DNA from 3 places in the Micromonospora sp. WMMD964 genome. Region 1 is predicted to be linked to each of the others. Evidence: riboswitches for the same ligand, from Rfam matches in the RefSeq annotation. Region 1 holds a riboswitch; each other region holds the start of a gene.

Region 1 (5,405 bases):
GCAGGGCACCGCCGTGACCCTGCACCTCAAGCCGGCCGACACCGAGGACAACCTGCACGACTACACCGCCGAGTGGACCGTCCGCGACATCGTCAAGCGATACTCCGACTTCATCGCCTGGCCCATCCGGATGACGGTCGAGCGCCCCGGCGCCGACGGTGAGCCCGCCACCAGCGAGGTGCAGACCCTCAACTCGATGAAGGCGCTCTGGGCGCGGCCCCGCGACGAGGTCGACGCCGCCGAGTACAACGAGTTCTACAAGCACGTCAGCCACGACTGGGCCGACCCGCTCGAGGTCGTGCACATGAAGGGCGAGGGCACCTTCGAGTACGAGGCGCTGCTGTTCCTGCCCAGCCACGCCCCACTGGACCTGTTCTCCCCGCAGGGCCGCCGAGGCGTCCAGCTCTACGTCAAGCGCGTCTTCATCATGGACGACTGCGAGGCGCTCGTCCCGACCTACCTGCGCTTCGTCAAGGGCGTGGTCGACGCGCACGACCTGTCGCTGAACATCTCCCGGGAGATCCTCCAGCAGGACCGGCAGATCCAGATCGTCCGCCGCCGCCTGGTCAAGAAGATCCTCGCCACGGTGAAGGACCTGAAGGCCAACCACGCCGAGCGCTACCGCACCTTCTGGACCGAGTTCGGCGCGGTCGTCAAGGAAGGGCTGATCGACGACACCGACAACCGCGACACCCTGCTGGAACTCCTCTCCGTCGCCTCCACCCACGACGCGACCGAGCCCACCGACCTGGCCGGTTACGTCTCGCGGATGAAGGACGGCCAGAGCGACATCTGGTACGCCACCGGCGAGTCCCGGGCCGCCATCGAGAACTCGCCGCACCTGGAGGCGTTCCGGGCCAAGGGTCACGAGGTGCTGCTCCTGACCGACCAGGTCGACGAGGTGTGGGTCGAGCGGGTCGGCGCGTATGACGGCAAGCCCCTGCGCTCCATCGCCAAGGGCGAGATCGACCTGGACACCGACGAGGAGAAGCAGCAGGCCGAGGCCGAGCGTGAGCAGCAGCGGCAGGAGTTCGCCAACCTGCTCGACTGGCTGGGCACGACGCTGACCGACAGCGTCCGGGAGGTGCGGCTGTCGTCCCGACTGACCACCTCACCGGCCTGCGTCGTCGGCGACGCCCACGACCTCACGCCGACGCTGGAGAAGATGTACCGCGCGATGGGGCACGAGGTGCCCCCGACCAAGCGGATCCTGGAGATCAACCCCGGTCACCCGCTGGTCTCCGGGCTGCGCAAGGCCCACGAGCAGGGGAGCGACCCGGCAGCGCTGACCGAGACCGCGGAGCTGCTCTACGGTCTGGCGGTGCTCGCCGAGGGCGGTGAGCTGACCGACCCGGCCCGCTTCACCCGCACGCTCGCCGACCGGCTGGCGCGCACCCTGTAGACGGTCGACCGTCTGGCCAGCGGGCCACCCGATCAGGGGCCCGCCGGCCGGTTCGGCGTACGACGTCGAGATGCGATCACCGACGGACACGTCGAGTCGCTCAACGCGACACCGCGATCTGGCCACGTCGCGAAGCCTGATCGGAACCGGTCCACTGTGCTCTCAGCACAGTGTCCGGCCGGCCGCAACCGCTGCGGACGGCGCCCCGCGTACCCCGGTGAAGAACTTCACAGGGGTTGGGCGATCGTCACCGACCGTGCCTAACGTCGGTCGGGTCCGCCACTGCGGACACCACGGTCGGCAACGCCTAATCCTGCCCCCGGCCGTCGGAACCCAGTCACCCGGGCAGGAGCGGGGGACCCACGTTCCTCGGTGCACGTCACCTCGGGGTGAAGCCGCCACCTGCGGCCGGGCTCCTCGGCCCGAACCCGACAGCTCACCTCGCCGGCGTGGAGGAAGCTCACATGACGTCCGTTCACACGCCCCGTCATCGACGGGTCACCACCCGCCGTCTCGCCGTCGGCACCCTGGCCGTCGGCGCGGTCACCGGTGCTGTCGCCCTCTTCGGCCCGGCCGCCCCGGCGCAGGCCGGAGTCGACTGGGACGCGATCGCCCAGTGCGAGTCCGGCGGCAACTGGAAGATCAATACCGGTAACGGCTACTTCGGTGGCCTGCAGTTCTCGCAGAGCACCTGGGCCGGTTACGGCGGCAAGAAGTACGCCGCCCGTGCCGACCTGGCCACCCGCGGCGAGCAGATCGCCATCGCCGAGAAGGTGCTCGACGGGCAGGGCATCGGCGCCTGGCCGACCTGCGGCAAGAAGGGCGGCTCCTCGGGCGGCTCGGCCACGAAGTCGACCAGGTCGACGGCGAAGTCGACGAAGTCCACCGGAAAGGCGACCACGTCGCCGGACCGGCCGTCGCGCGGCGAGCAGCCGGCGACCCGTGACCACGAGCGCACCGCCGCGCCGACGGGCGGCCGGACGCACCTGGTCGAGCCGGGCGACACCCTGTCGGAGATCGCCGACGCCCACCGGGTGTCCGGCGGCTGGCAGGCGCTGTACGAGCACAACAGGGAGCTGATCGGGGCCGACCCGGGCCTGATCTTCCCTGGTCAGAAGCTCAGCCTCTGACAGTCGGCACACGAACGCTCGGCCGGTGACCCGGCCGAGCGTTCGTGTGTGCGGTGCTGGTCAGCCCGAGTGGCCGGACCTGCCGCGAGTCACGCCGCCGAGGCGGACGCCCGCGGCGCGCGACGCGAGGCCGCGGGTCCGGCGTTGCGACCCCAGCGGGAGGCCGGCGTCGCCTCCGTGCCGGCGTCGAGGCCGTCGATCGTCATCTCGACGGGTTCCGCCGCCCCGCGCGACAGTCGCAGCGAATGCTCTGCGCCCTGCCGGGCGGCGCACGGCCACGCCTGCCCCGCGCACTGGAGGTTGTGGCAGTGACCCTCGTCGTCCGGCTCGTGGGCGTCCAGCACGTCGATCGCCAGTTGCCAGAGCAGCGGGTCGGTCACGTCGTGCGGTCGCTCGGCGCTGCGGCTCGGTCGGTTGCTGGTGTCGTCGGACATCGTGGGTCCCCCCTTGTCAGGCTGTACCCCTCAAGGGTCACCCGTCAGCCGTCGGCTAAACCGCCGACCTGCTGTGATGTGTCTCCGGTCGCAACTCGTCGCACGGACGCCGCACGCAGATCGGTCAATCCGGCAGGAGTGGCATCTCGACGCCGGGCTCCCGACCGAGTAACACCGCACGGGTGAGCGCCGCCGAGCCGAACCGGTCGCGGACCGCGTCGACCGCCGCGTCCAACTCCGCACCCGGGTCGCGGTGGAACGGCAGCTCCGGCTGCACCGGGCTGTCGTCCAGATTGCCCACCGAGACGCCGATCAGCGTGACACCACGACTGTCGATCTCGGGCTGGGCCGCGTGCAGCAACGCGCGTGCGGCGGCGAGCAGCGGGGTCGTGTCCGCTGTCGCCTTGCCGATGGTGTGCGAGCGGGTCGCCCGGCTGTAGTCGCCGAAACGCAACCGCAGCACCACGGTGCGACCGGACCGCCCGGCGGCCCGCATCCGGCGGGTGACCCGGTCGACCAGCCCGGCGAGGATGGCGTCCAGTTCCGTCGGGGCGTGCGGGGTACGGCTCAGCGCGTGCTGGGCGCCCATCGAAGCCCGTCGGCGGCCGACGTGCACCGCGCGTGGGTCACGGTTGTGAGCCAGGGCGTGCAGGTGCCGGCCGGCGCCGGACCCGAGCAGCGACACCAGTGTCGCCTCGCCGAGCCGTGCCACCTCGCCGACGGTACGGATCCGGTGTTCCCGCAGCTTCGCGGAGGTGACCGGGCCGACGCCCCACAACCGCTCGACCGGCAGCGGATGCAGGAACGCCGTCTCGGCGTCGGGTGCGACCACCAGGAGCCCGTCCGGCTTGGCCACCCCGCTGGCCACCTTCGCCAGGAACTTCGTGCGGGCCACACCCACCGTGATCGGAAGGCCGACCCGTTCCCGAACCTCCCGACGCAGCCGCGCGGCGATGTCGGCCGGTGGGCCGACCAGCCGCCGCAGGCCACCCACGTCGAGGAACGCCTCGTCGATGGAGAGCCCCTCGACCAGCGGAGTGGTCTGCCGGAAGATCTCGAAGACCGCGCGGCTCGCCGCCGTGTACGCCGACATCCGCGGCGGCACCACGATCGCGTCCGGACACAGCCGGCGCGCCTGCCGGCCGCCCATCGCGCTGCGGACACCCCGCGCCTTCGCCTCGTAGCTGGCCGCGAGGACCACACCTCCGCCGACGATCACCGGCCGCCCGCGCAGGCGTGGGTCGTCGCGCTGCTCGACCGACGCGTAGAAGGCGTCCAGGTCGGCGTGCAGGATGCTGGCGCCGGGCGACACGTACACATGTTCGCACGGCGCTCGACGATCGCCGTGGTGACCTGGGCGTACGCCCGGTCAGTCGAGGCAGAACTCGTTGCCCTCCGGGTCGGCCATGATGAGATGACCGGCACCCAGTGGGGGAGCGGGCTCGTGGCGGCTGAGCCGGGTGGCACCGTGCGCGGCGAGCCGCTCGGCCTCCTTCTCCAGCGCCGCCATCCGCTCGTCACCCGCCAGCCCGGGTGCGGCCCGCACATCGAGGTGTACGCGATTCTTGACCCGCTTGGGCTCGGGGACCCGCTGGAAGAACAGCCGTGGCCGCGAGCCCTCGGGGTCGACCACCGCCGACGCGTCGTTGCGGTGCTCCGGCGGCACGCCCAGCGCGTCGAGCGCGTCCTCCCAGGACTCGAAGTCCCCGGGCGGACCCTGCACCCGGTAGCCCAGGGCCTCGGCCCAGAAGGCCGCCAACGCGGCGGGGTCGGCACAGTCGACGGTGATCTGCACATCGCGGACCATGTCGGCTCCCTGTCTCGTGATCTCCTCGGTCATGGGCCCAGCCTCCCGTAGATAGCGGACAGAATCGTTCCGCATCCCGTGCAACGATCGGCACGTGACTGTCGAGGCGACGACCGAGCGGGTGCTGCGGTTGCTGGCACTGCTCCAACGGCGGCCGTCCTGGACGGCTGCGGACCTCGCCGCCGAGCTGGGTGTCACCGACCGTTGCGTCCGCCGTGACGTGCAACGACTGCGGACGCTCGGTTACCCGGTGCACGCGGTCCCCGGGGTCGGTGGTGGTTACCAGCTCGGTGCGGGCACCCGCCTGCCGCCGTTGCTCCTCGACGACGAGGAGGCGATCGCGACGGCGGTGTCCCTGCGCCTCGCCTCGGGCGGCACGATCGCCGGCGCGGGCGAGGCGGCTCTGCGGGCCCTCACGAAACTCGATCAGGTCATGCCGGCGCGGCTGCGCGCCGAGGTGCGGGCGGTGCACGGCGCGACCGAGACGCTCGTGGGTCCGGTGGCCGAGATCGACGCCGAGGTGCTGGTGACACTGGCCCGGGCCTGTCGCGACGCCGTGCGGGTGCGATTCACCTACGTGGCGCGCGACGGCGGGCAGCACGAGCGGACCGTCGAGCCGGTCCGGATGGTCA
Region 2 (5,405 bases), 950 kb from region 1:
GGTTCTCGCCGGGCTGCTGCACCGCTTCGTCGAGACGCCGATGATGCGTCGACTCGCACCGCGCCGCCCGGCCCGTCCGACGACCGTCCCCCGACAACGCGCGGGCGGCCCCGACGCCGCCGCAGACGGCGAGCAGACCAACGACCGATCACCGTACGTCGACTCGCGCTGACACCGTCCACCCTGCTCAGCGGGGGTTCGGCGCGGCGCTGGACGACACGCCCGTGGTCGGTGCGCCGAGGCCGGTACGACGGTAGCGTGGGCTCGTGCTTCCGGTCGCGCTCACCTGTCCGCTGTGGTGGGTGGCGCGCTGGGCGACGCGGGTGCTGACCAGCCTCGCCGTCGTCGCGGCTCTGGCGCTCGGCGCGGGCCCGGCCTCGGCCGCCGTGCCACAGTCGTTCGCCCCCGGCACGCTCCCGGCGACCTGCTCGTCCACCTCCACGCCGGAGGGCGTGCACGAGGCGCGGGCGGTGACCGAGCAGCCCGTCGAGGACACCTCCTCGGCGTGGTCGGTCGACCCGCAACCAGCGCCGCCCGCTGAGCAGGTCGCTGTCACGACCGGCCCGCTGCCGGTGGGCGTGGCCGGGTCCGACCGGCTGCCCCTCGGCCACGCCCCGAGCAGCCGGGCACCCCGAGCCCCGCCCGGGCGCTGAGTCACCGGGACGAGCGTCCCGCCGCCGCGCCTGTCGATCCACCAGCTCCGCGCCCCACCGGCCCGTGCTCCGCCGTGGCCCGGTGGCCGGTGCGGCTCCCCATCGCATCGCTCTCTGCCCGAGGTGCCGACCATGGAGACCGCTGTCTTCTACCAGTTCGTGACCGAGGTGCCGCAGGCCGCCGCCATCTGGTCGACGCTGTTCCTGCTGGCCCTCGGCGTACTCGCCCTGCTGGTGGCCCGCCCCGACCGGGACCGGCCCGCGGACGATCCGCCCTCGACCGCCCCCACCGCTCGGGAGGTGGCCGCCGCCGAGGCCGCCGACCGGCTTCGGTACGCCGAGGAGGTGGCGGTCGCCGCGGCCGGCGCGGCCAGGACCGCGCAGCGGCGACGTGCCGCCTGGCTGACCGCTCAGGAGGAGATGGAGCGGGCCTGGGCCGCCTACGACGAGGCGGATACCGCCGCCCGTCGCTTCGCGGGTGCCGGGGTGTTGCCCACCCCGCACACCCCCCGTACCCCGGCCGAGTACGCCGCCCGGGAGCGCTACCTGCACCGCGCGGCGATGGCGGCGTACTGGCGGGGCGACCTGACCATGGCGCAGCTCGGCGACGTGTTCGCGCATCGGCGCGGCTGGGATCCCCGGCGGCACCCGGTCGAGCAGGAGGTGCTGCTCAGCCGGACGATCCGGGACGCGAGGCGGGCGGACTACCAGGCCGCTTCGGCCCGGGAACGGGCCGCCTGGCGGGACGCCGAACTGGCTGCCGACTCGGCACGGGTCCTCGCCACGGAGGCCGGGGCGGCGGCGGTCCGGCTGCGCCCCGACCCGCTACCCGCGCGGCGGGCGGTGACCGGCGCGTTCCGACCCGCGGTCGTGGCACGCTGGCGGCCGGCCCGGGCGAGTTGAGCCCGATCCGTGACGTGAGCCGGCTCACGCCGACCGGGAATCGGGCGTCCGGCGCGATCGGCGCGATTCTTCCGGCGAATCCGGTCGCATAGTTGGCGGCCTGTCCGGTTGTCGCCCCCAGGCGTCACCGCAACCGCTTGTCCCATCGAGTCACGTCATCGGCAATACGCGCAGAAATTGCCACGCCATTTCGGGTTTACGCAGGTGAAGCTGGCTTGGCAGGGGTGCGGACGGGCCAGTACTGTCGTCCCGTCCGGTGCGGTAACCGATCGCAGAAGGCGACGCCGCGCCGACCCGCTCAATCGTGATCAACGAACCGGGGACCCATCAGTAAGTCCGGGGTGAATCCGCGAGCAATGGCCCGCGGTAGGGCGATCTTCCCGCCCGAATCCGTCAGCTAACCCGGTAGGCGGTGTCGGAAGGAGTTCCATCCTCGTGCAGCACCTTTCCACCCCTCGGTTGTTCCCTCGCCTCCACGGCGCAGCGGTGCCCCCGCTCATCCGTCCAGTGACGGTGAGCTGACCCCCGGGTCATCGCCCAACCGCCCGGCCGCGCCGGGCGTTCCCCTGAGCGGTTCACCATCCGCGGACCACGGTCCGCGCGTCGACGCCTGCCCGGACACCGGTCCGGGCGCCGGTGTGCCGCTCTCCCCCCGATCCGTGGAGGACCCCGTGAAGCACACCCTGCAGCGTCAGCTCCGCCGTTTCGCCACCGAGCGCCCGTACCAGATCGTCGCCGCCTCCGCCGCGGCCCTGGCCATCGCCACCACCACCGGCGCCCTGCTCACCACCGCCGACGACGCCCCCGCCGGCCAGCGCACCGCGACCACCGTCGCCGAGATGCGCAGCGATGTCGCCGCCTCCCGTGGTGAGGTGCGCGCGGAGTCCCCGTCGGCCGGCGCCGCGCCGACCACCGCCGCCCCGGCCACCAGCGCCGCGTCGCCGGCGGCCAAGGCCAAGAGCAACCCCGACCTCACCCGTAAGCCGACACCGCCGAAGCCGCCCGCGACCAAGGTGCTGGACTACGACTACGAGGCGCAGAACACGTACTACAACTGCGGTCCGGCGGCCACCCGTAACGCCCTCAGCGCCGCCGGGATCGACCGCACCCAGGAGGAGCTCGGCGCGGAGTTGGGCACCACCGAGATGGGCACCAACTCGGCTGAGGACACCACCCGGGTGCTCAACGCCGAGGTGAAGGGTTCCCCGTACCGGACCCGGATGTTCGCCGGGGCCCCCAGCCCGGCCCAGATGGACCGGCTCCAGGCCGACGTCGTCAAGGCCATCACCGACGGCCGCGGCGTGGTCGCGAACGTCGTCGGCGACGCCGTCGACACCGACGGTGGCTGGCACTCCTACGGCGGCGGGCACTACATCGCCGTCGTGGGTTACAAGGACAACGGCCGTACCGTGCGGATCGCCGACTCGGCCAACGCCGCCGACCCGTCGTACTGGATCACCACGATCGACCTGGCCAACTGGATCGCCAGCCGGGGCTACTCCGCCTGACCCGGGCACGCTGACCGCCGCGGGCGTCGTCCCCCACAAGGGGCCGACGCCCGCGGCGTTCTCGTCGGTGCCGTCGGTGTCCGGCGGAGGCGACGACTCTCGTACCCGGCCGAGAACCGTGGGAGACTGCGGCCGTGGTGGATGAATGGGGTGGTCAAGCCGGTCGTGGGCGGGTCCTGCTGCTCCTGCACGGGATGGGCACGACCGGGGACGTCTGGTTGCCGTGGGCGCCGTTGCTGGAGCAGCGCTGGGCGGGACGGTGGCTGGCACCGGATCTCGCCGGTCACGGTTGGGCGGAGCCGCTGCCGTCGTACACCTTCGCGGGGTTCGCCGACCGGGTGGCGCGCGGCCTGGCGCCCGGCGACCGGCTCGTCGTGCTCGGGCACTCGCTGGGCGGGGTGGTCGGCCTCGCGCTGGCCGCCCGCGCCGCCGGGGCACCGGTGGACGCGGTGGTGGGCCTGGGCATCAAGGCCGTCTGGTCACCCGACGAGCTGACCCGCGCGGCCGACCTCGCCGCGCGGCCGGTGAGCTGGTTCGCCACCCGGGCCGAGGCGGCGCGCCGCTACCTGCGGGTCTCCGGCCTGGCCGGTCTGGTCCTGCCGGACGATCCGGTGGTGGACGCCGGGCTGCGTCAGGTCGACGGCCGGTGGCGCCTCGCCATGGACCCGACCGCGTTCGCCGTGGGAGAGCCCGACCTGACCGCGCTGCTGGCGGCGACCGACGTGCCGGTCGTGCTGGCGCGCGGCGAGCACGACCCGATGGTCACCGACGAACAGCTCAAGGAGTACGGGGTGCCGGTCGCCACGCTGCCCGGTCTCGGCCACAACGCGCACGTGCAGGACCCGGCGGCCGTGCTGGCGCTGCTGGACCCGTACCGCTGAGCAGCTACACCGGTGTGGGCGCGGCCAGTTCCGGCGTCGGTGCCAGCTCCCGGCGGGCGGCGGTCAGGAACGCCTCGGCGTACGACTCGGCGGGGAAGTCGCCCAGGTAGCGGCGGCGGGTGGCCCAGCGGGCCTCGGCCAGCGGGTCGGTGTCCAGCAGGTCGGTCAGCACACCGTCCAGGTTGGACATGTCTCCGCGCAGCACGTAACCCGAACCGGCCAGCGGGAAGCGTTCCACGAACCGGTCGCCCGCGCCGCCCATGTCGGTCACCGCGTACGGCTTGCCGGAGTAGAGGTAATCGGAGATCACCCCGGACACGTCGGAGACCAGGGCGTCGGAGGAGTTGACGCACTCGGTGAGGCTCAGCTCCCGGGCCGCCGCGCCGAACACGTGCTGCCGACCGGTGCGGGCCCGGTCGGCGGCCAGCAGCTCGGTCAGCCGGCCCAACTGGCGTGCCGACGCCGGGTTCTGCGTCGTGTACGGGTGCGCCCGCAGGATCACCGTCGCGCCGCGTTCCAGCAGCGAACGCAGCAACCGCTCGGCCACCGGCAGCGAGCAGTAGTCGGCGTCGGCGTGGTGCCCGGTCCAGGTGGGGGTGTAGAGCACGGTGGGGTGGGCCAGGCCCCGCGCGGGCTCCGGGCGTACCTGGATCGACTCGACCTGCGGCCGGCCGACCACCACGAACTTCTCGGCGGGGATCCGCACCCCGGCGCGGGCGTACCTGTCGATAGCGGCCGGACCGGCCACGAAGATCCGATCGAAGATCCCGGACACCGGGTTGGCGCTCGGCGCCTTGTCGCTGTCGCCGTGGTGCAACTGGACGTGGGTGAGCTGGGTGAAACGGATGCAGTGGCTGTTCTTCGCCCCGTGGTTGACGTAGAACGCCGCCCGCAGGCTCGGCACCAGCGCCTCGTCCATGGCCCGCAGGGTCGGGCAGTAGACCACCGGGGCGTCGGTGGCCGCGGCGACCGGGGCGAGGAACTCCGGCTCGCGCAGCATGACCAGGAACGGGCGGCCGATCCGCTGCAGGTACGGCAGCCACATGGTGACCTGGTATTCCGAACCGGGCGGGGCCGAGAAGTAGAGCACGAACTCCGGCTGGTGCCGACGCAGCGCGCGGCCCACCGCCCCACCGCCGGCGCCCGGCCGGAACCGCCGCCGGGCCAGGTCCAGCCCGACCGCCCCGGCACCCGCACCGACCAGCAGGCTGGCGAGCAGTGGCACCACGGCCGGCAGGGTCAGCGCGGCGGCGACGGCCACCACGGCGAGCAGCCCGAGCAGCGCGGTGCCGAGCTGGTCGGCGACCAACGGCGTCCAGGCGCGAACCGGCAGGTTCGCCGCCCGGATCTCCAGGTTGCCGGCGGTCCGCAGGGGCCCCACCAGCAGCACCAGCCCCAGCAGGACCAGTGCGGTGGCGACCAGCGCCACGTCGAACCCGTCGTCCAGCCGCCGCCAGTAA
Region 3 (5,405 bases), 2.2 Mb from region 1:
CGGGAGTTCCTGAAGGCGTGGTGGCCGCGTCTGCACCCTCGGCACGTGCTCGGCTGGCTGACCCGGCCGGACCGGCTGCGCCGGTACGCCGGGGGGATCCTCTCCGGCGCGGAGATCCGGCTGCTCACCGCCGCGTACCGGGACCTGGACCCGGCCGGGCTCACCATCGCCGACATCGCGCTGCTGGACGAACTGGACGCGTTGCTCGGGAAGCCGGCACAACCGGCCCGGGCCCGTCGTGACCCGTTCCAGCTCGCCGGGGGCGTACGCGAGCTGAGCACCGCCGCCGACCGGCAGCGGGCCGCCCGGGCGGCGGCCCGGGAGCGGCCGGAGGACTACCGGGAGTACGCGCACGTGGTCGTCGACGAGGCGCAGGACGTCTCACCGATGCAGTGGCGGATGATCGGCCGTCGGGGGCGGTTGGCCTCCTGGACCGTGGTGGGTGACCCCGCGCAGACCGCGTGGACCGGCGACCCCGACGAGTTGGACCGGGCCCGGGACCAGGCGCTGGGGCGGCGCAAACGGCACGACTTCACGCTGACCACCAACTACCGCAACTCCTCCGAGATCTTCGCGGTGGCGGCGGCGGAGATCCGTCGGCTGTACCCGGATCTGCCGCTGCCGAGCGCCGTCCGCTCCAGCGGGGTCGATCCGGTCGAGTTGGTGGTGCCCGCGACCGGGCTGGAGACCGCGACCGTGAAGGCGGCCGCCGACCTGCTGGCCGAGGTGGAGGGCACGGTCGGCGTGATCACGCCGGTGCCGCGCCGCGACGAGGTCGTCGGCTGGCTCGACGCGCTCGCCGCGCCGAGGTTGCAGGTGGTCACCAGCCTGGAGGCCAAGGGCATGGAGTACGACGGGGTGGTGCTGGTCGCTCCGAGCGAGATCAGGGCGGATCCGGGCGCCGGAGTACGCACCCTGTACGTGGCGCTGTCCCGGGCCACCCAGCGACTCACCACCATCGACCCGACCGGCTGACCTGCCCGGATGAGGCCGATGAGAGCCGCCGCCCTGACACTTGCACACATTGCGATGTGAACATACATTGGACCGGATCCCGGATCGCGGCGGAAGGTGATTCACGTGGGCGCAGGTCATGACCACCACCACGGGTCCGTCGCCAATGCCGCGCACCAGCACCGGGGGCGACTCTGGGCGGCGTTCGGGCTGCTCGCCACCCTGATGGTGGTCGAGGCGGTGACCGCCCTGCACACCGGCTCGCTCGCCCTGCTCTCCGACGCCGGGCACATGTTCACCGACGTGCTCGGCATCGGCATGGCGCTCGCCGCGATCACCGCCACCCGACGGGCCACCGGCGACCCGCAGCGCACCTTCGGGCTCTACCGACTCGAGGTGCTCGCCGCGCTGGCCAACGCCGTCCTGCTCTCCGGCGTCGCGGTCTACGTGGTGATCGAGGCGATCCGCCGCTTCGGCGACCCGCACGAGGTCATCACCGGTCCGATGCTCGTGGTGGCGGTGCTCGGCCTGCTGGCGAACATCGCCGCGTTCGGCCTGCTCCGCGCCGGCGCGCGGGAGAGCATCAACATCCAGGGCGCCTACCTGGAGGTGCTCGGCGACCTGCTCGGCTCGGTCGGCGTGATCGGCGCGGCGGTGCTCATCACCGTCACCGACTGGTGGTGGGCCGATCCGCTGGTCGCCGTCGCCATCGGCGTGTTCATCCTGCCGCGCACCTGGCGGCTGGCCCGCGCGGCCATCCGCATCCTGGTGCAGGCCGCACCGGAACACCTCCAGGTGACCGCCGTGCACGACCGGCTGGCCGCGGTCCCCGGCGTGGTCGAGGTGCACGACCTGCACGTCTGGACGCTCACCTCGGGCATGGACGTCGCCTCCGCCCACCTGACCATGGAGCCCGGCGCGGAGGTCGGCGCGGTGCTCACCGCCGCGCGCACCGCCCTGCACGACGACTTCCGCATCGAGCACGCCACGTTGCAGATCGAGCCGGGCGCGGCATCCGGAGAATGCGGCTCCATCGAGTGGTGAAGGTCGATTCACCGTGATGACGCACGCACCGTCCGTCACATTCGCTGCAGCGGCCCCACCGGTACCGGTAGGCTCTGTCCCGGCCGCCACCAGGCGGCGCCTCCCGGCGCCGGTGGTGGTCGTCGCCTAATCGCCCGCACGGGCGAACCGGGGAACCACGTTCCTGGGGTGCATCCGCGTCAGCGGTAGGGATCTTCCGTCCCGAACCCGTCAGCTAACCCGGTCGGCGGCTGACGGAAGGACTGCGCAGTGGCACCAGCACGACCACCTGCCGCCCGACTGGCGGCCCTGATCGTCGCGATGCTCGCTCTCGGCGTCGCGCTCCCGGCCGGCACCGCCTCGGCCGCTCCCCCGACCGGCCAGCGGGCCGCCGCACCCGACTCCGACGAAGAGGGCGGCACCCCGGCACTCCGCGCCCAACTGGAGGCCGCCAGCAAGGGCTACCTGGACGCGAAACGCGCCCTGGACACCTCCGTGCAGCGGCAGCAGCAGCTCACCACCCAACTGAAGACCATCGAGGTCGAGCTCGACCAGCGCAGCGGCAAGGTCGGCGAGATCGCCGGCGTCGCGTACCGCACCGGGCGACTCAGCGCGATCTCGGCGCTGCTCAACAGCAACACCCCGGAAGGCTTCATGGACCGGGCCGCCTCCCTGGACGCGGTGGCCGCCAACGAGGACCGGGTGCTGCGCGACCTCCTCACCACCAAAGACCAGGCCAACCGCACCCGCGCCGCCCTGGACGGTGAGATCAACGAACAGCGCAAGCAGGTCGCGGTGATGGCCAAGCGCAAGGAGCAGGCCGAGCGGGCCCTGACCGTCGCCACGGCCCCCAAGCCGCAGACCACCGCCGACACCGGCTCCAACCGGGGCACCTCCACCAGCAACGCGAAGGCTGCTCCGCGCAACTCCGACGGCTCCTGGCCGAAGGAGTCGTGCAGCGTCGACGACCCCACGCCGGCCAGCGGCTGCATCACCCCGCGCACCCTGCACGCCCTCAACCAGGCCAAGGCAGCCGGCTTCACCAGGTACGTCTCCTGCCACCGCAGCGGGGGCTCCGGCGAACACCCGAAGGGCCGAGCCTGCGACTTCGCCGCGCAGAAGGGCGGCTTCGGCGGGGACGCCACCGGCGGCGACAAGACGTACGGCAACAACCTGGCCGCGTACTTCATCCGCAACGCCGACCGGCTCGCCGTGCTCTACGTGATCTGGTACCGGCAGATCTGGCTGCCCAGCAGCGGGTGGAAGTCGTACAGCGGGGCGGGCGGCGACCCGTCCAGCGACCACACCAACCACGTACACCTGTCCGTCTACTGACCACCCGTGGCCGGTGCCCACCTGCCCGGGGGCACCGGCCACGGCTACGTCGCGGGGCGTACACCCGATGTCGCCGGTCGTCGGACGACCCGGCCGCGGTCGGCGGGCAACATCGCGGTATGCCTCGGATCCCACCGGCCGCCCGCAAGGGGCTGCTCACCCTGCACCTGGTCACCTCGCTGGGCTGGCTCGGCACCGACCTGGTGCTGCTCACCCTCGGCATCGCCGTGCAACGGGGCGGCGACCCGGCGTTGCTCTACCCGGTCGGCGCGCTGGTCGGCACGGTCCTGTTCGCGCCACTGAGCATCCTGGTCTGGCTGGTCGGCGTCGCCAGCGCGCTGCTCACACCGTGGGGCCTGCTGCGCTACCGGTGGGTGCTGGTCAAGCTCGTGCTCACCACGGTGATGGTCGGGCTGGTGCTGTTCCTGCTCACCCCGAACCTGCGCCACGCCGGGGCGTTGGGCGCCGCCCTGCCCGCGCGGGACCGCGCCGACCTGGTGATCGCACCAGCGGTGTCGACCAGCCTCATGATCATCGCGACGGTGCTCTCCACCTACAAGCCGTGGGGACGGCAGCGGGCCGCCCGACCAGCCACCGTGAGCAACGCCCGCAGGTCGACGTCCACGGCGCCCTGACCAGGCCACAGCGGTGACCACGCCGCGTGGGTGGCCGCGCCCCGACGCCCCTGCGGTGACCTCGCCGTGACCGCGACCCACGCCTGCGGCCTGCACATCCTCGCCGACGCGCCCACCGGGGAGCCCCGCGGTGACCACACCGCGACCGCGACCACGCGCCTGACCGAACCACACCCCCGACCGCCGCCACGCCCTCCGACCGCGGCCACACCCCTGGCCGCGACCGCGCCCCCTGACCGAAACCACACCCCCGACCGCGACCGCGCCCCGACCGCGCCCACGGCACCATGATCGCGCTACAACCATGATGCAGTGGTCTCCTGGGCACCATCAGGCCACTACATCCATGATCGAGCGTGACCTTGACGGCTGCCGGCTCGCCGATCCGCTCCGGGCGGTCGCGCCGGGTGTTTCGTCCTCAAGATCCGCGCAACATCAGGGATAGTGCTGTCTCCTACGCGCCGGAGGCAGCAACATCCGGGATGTTACTCGGATCTTGGCGCGCGGGCGCGGGGCGCGCAGGCGCGGGGCGCGCAGGCGCGGGGCGCGCAGGCGCGGGGCGCGGGGCGCGCGGGCGCGGAGCGCGGGGCGCGCGGAGCGCGGGGCGCGCGGCGCGGGGGGCGCGGAGCGCGGGGCGCGGGGCGCGCAGGCGCGGAGTCAGGTGATGGGTGGGGGGTTGCTGGCGCGTTCCAGGGCCGGGCCCAAGCGGGTGGCCAGGGCGAGGTGGGCGGCACGGGCCTGGCGGAACGCGTACCGGAACAGCGGTGTCGGCGCGGTCAGGGTGATCTCGACGTCGACGCGGACCAGGCCGTCCGGCTCGGGGCGTAGCCGGGTGTGGTTGTGGACGGTGGTGGCCGGCCACTGACGGGCCACCATGACGATCTCGTCTTCCTCGTTGCTCAGTACGTCCGCGTGGTAGGTGGTTGTGAAGCGCAGCGGGCCGGCCGCCAGCCGGTCGTTGATCGTGTAGCTGGCCTGCGCGCCGGGGCGGGGCGGCAGTCGGCGGACCCGGACGATCAATGGGTGCAGCTCACCCTGCCGGGTCAGGTCACTGAGCAGCGCGGCCGCGTGGGCAACCGAGCATCGGGCCTGAACGGTGTAGCTGAAGGTATCGCTGCTGAGCACACCGTCTCCCGCCGTCGACTGTCGCACGATCGTCCCCTACCGATGTCTGGCTGGCAACGCCCCGCTGGGCGGGCGTCGGAGGATGGGATGCAAGCTACTATTTGTCGTATTAGTGATGAATAACCCAACCGTGCTGAGGGTGGACACCATGAACGGCGACGATCCGGTGAGCGGGCACGTGATGGTCTTCGCGCCAACGCCACAGCTGACGGTGACCGTGGACCAGCCCAACGACCACCCGGAGTTGCACCTGCACCCCGGGGGGCAGGGCGTCTGGCAGGCCCGGATGGTGATGTCGCTCGGCGTCGACGTGGTGCTCTGCGCCGCCCTGGG

The links. A riboswitch is a leader RNA that binds a small molecule or an ion and turns the genes downstream of it on or off. The one in region 1 is predicted to bind cyclic di-AMP.
Region 2: another riboswitch for cyclic di-AMP. It lies ahead of O7616_RS14940 (C39 family peptidase); the one in region 1 lies ahead of O7616_RS19065 (transglycosylase family protein).
Region 3: another riboswitch for cyclic di-AMP. It lies ahead of O7616_RS28745 (hypothetical protein); the one in region 1 lies ahead of O7616_RS19065 (transglycosylase family protein).

What each region holds. Positions count from the first base shown of each region.
Region 1 covers NZ_CP120860.1:4,166,217-4,171,621, forward strand. The annotation lists gene htpG (molecular chaperone HtpG) at 1-1,402, shown strand, start outside; cyclic di-AMP (ydaO/yuaA leader) riboswitch at 1,697-1,867, shown strand; gene O7616_RS19065 (transglycosylase family protein) at 1,867-2,532, shown strand; gene O7616_RS19070 (hypothetical protein) at 2,622-2,966, opposite strand; gene dinB (DNA polymerase IV) at 3,091-4,278, opposite strand; gene O7616_RS19080 (VOC family protein) at 4,336-4,773, opposite strand; gene O7616_RS19085 (YafY family protein) at 4,868-5,405, shown strand, end outside.
Region 2 covers NZ_CP120860.1:3,215,998-3,221,402, forward strand. The annotation lists gene O7616_RS14925 (acyltransferase) at 1-172, shown strand, start outside; gene O7616_RS14930 (hypothetical protein) at 267-653, shown strand; gene O7616_RS14935 (hypothetical protein) at 786-1,556, shown strand; cyclic di-AMP (ydaO/yuaA leader) riboswitch at 1,842-1,983, shown strand; gene O7616_RS14940 (C39 family peptidase) at 2,228-3,064, shown strand; gene O7616_RS14945 (alpha/beta hydrolase) at 3,199-3,945, shown strand; gene O7616_RS14950 (CDP-glycerol glycerophosphotransferase family protein) at 3,950-5,405, opposite strand, start outside.
Region 3 covers NZ_CP120860.1:6,322,613-6,328,017, forward strand. The annotation lists gene O7616_RS28735 (AAA family ATPase) at 1-975, shown strand, start outside; gene O7616_RS28740 (cation diffusion facilitator family transporter) at 1,081-1,998, shown strand; cyclic di-AMP (ydaO/yuaA leader) riboswitch at 2,112-2,243, shown strand; gene O7616_RS28745 (hypothetical protein) at 2,299-3,312, shown strand; gene O7616_RS28750 (hypothetical protein) at 3,432-3,947, shown strand; gene O7616_RS28755 (SRPBCC family protein) at 4,605-5,072, opposite strand; gene O7616_RS28760 (PfkB family carbohydrate kinase) at 5,221-5,405, shown strand, end outside.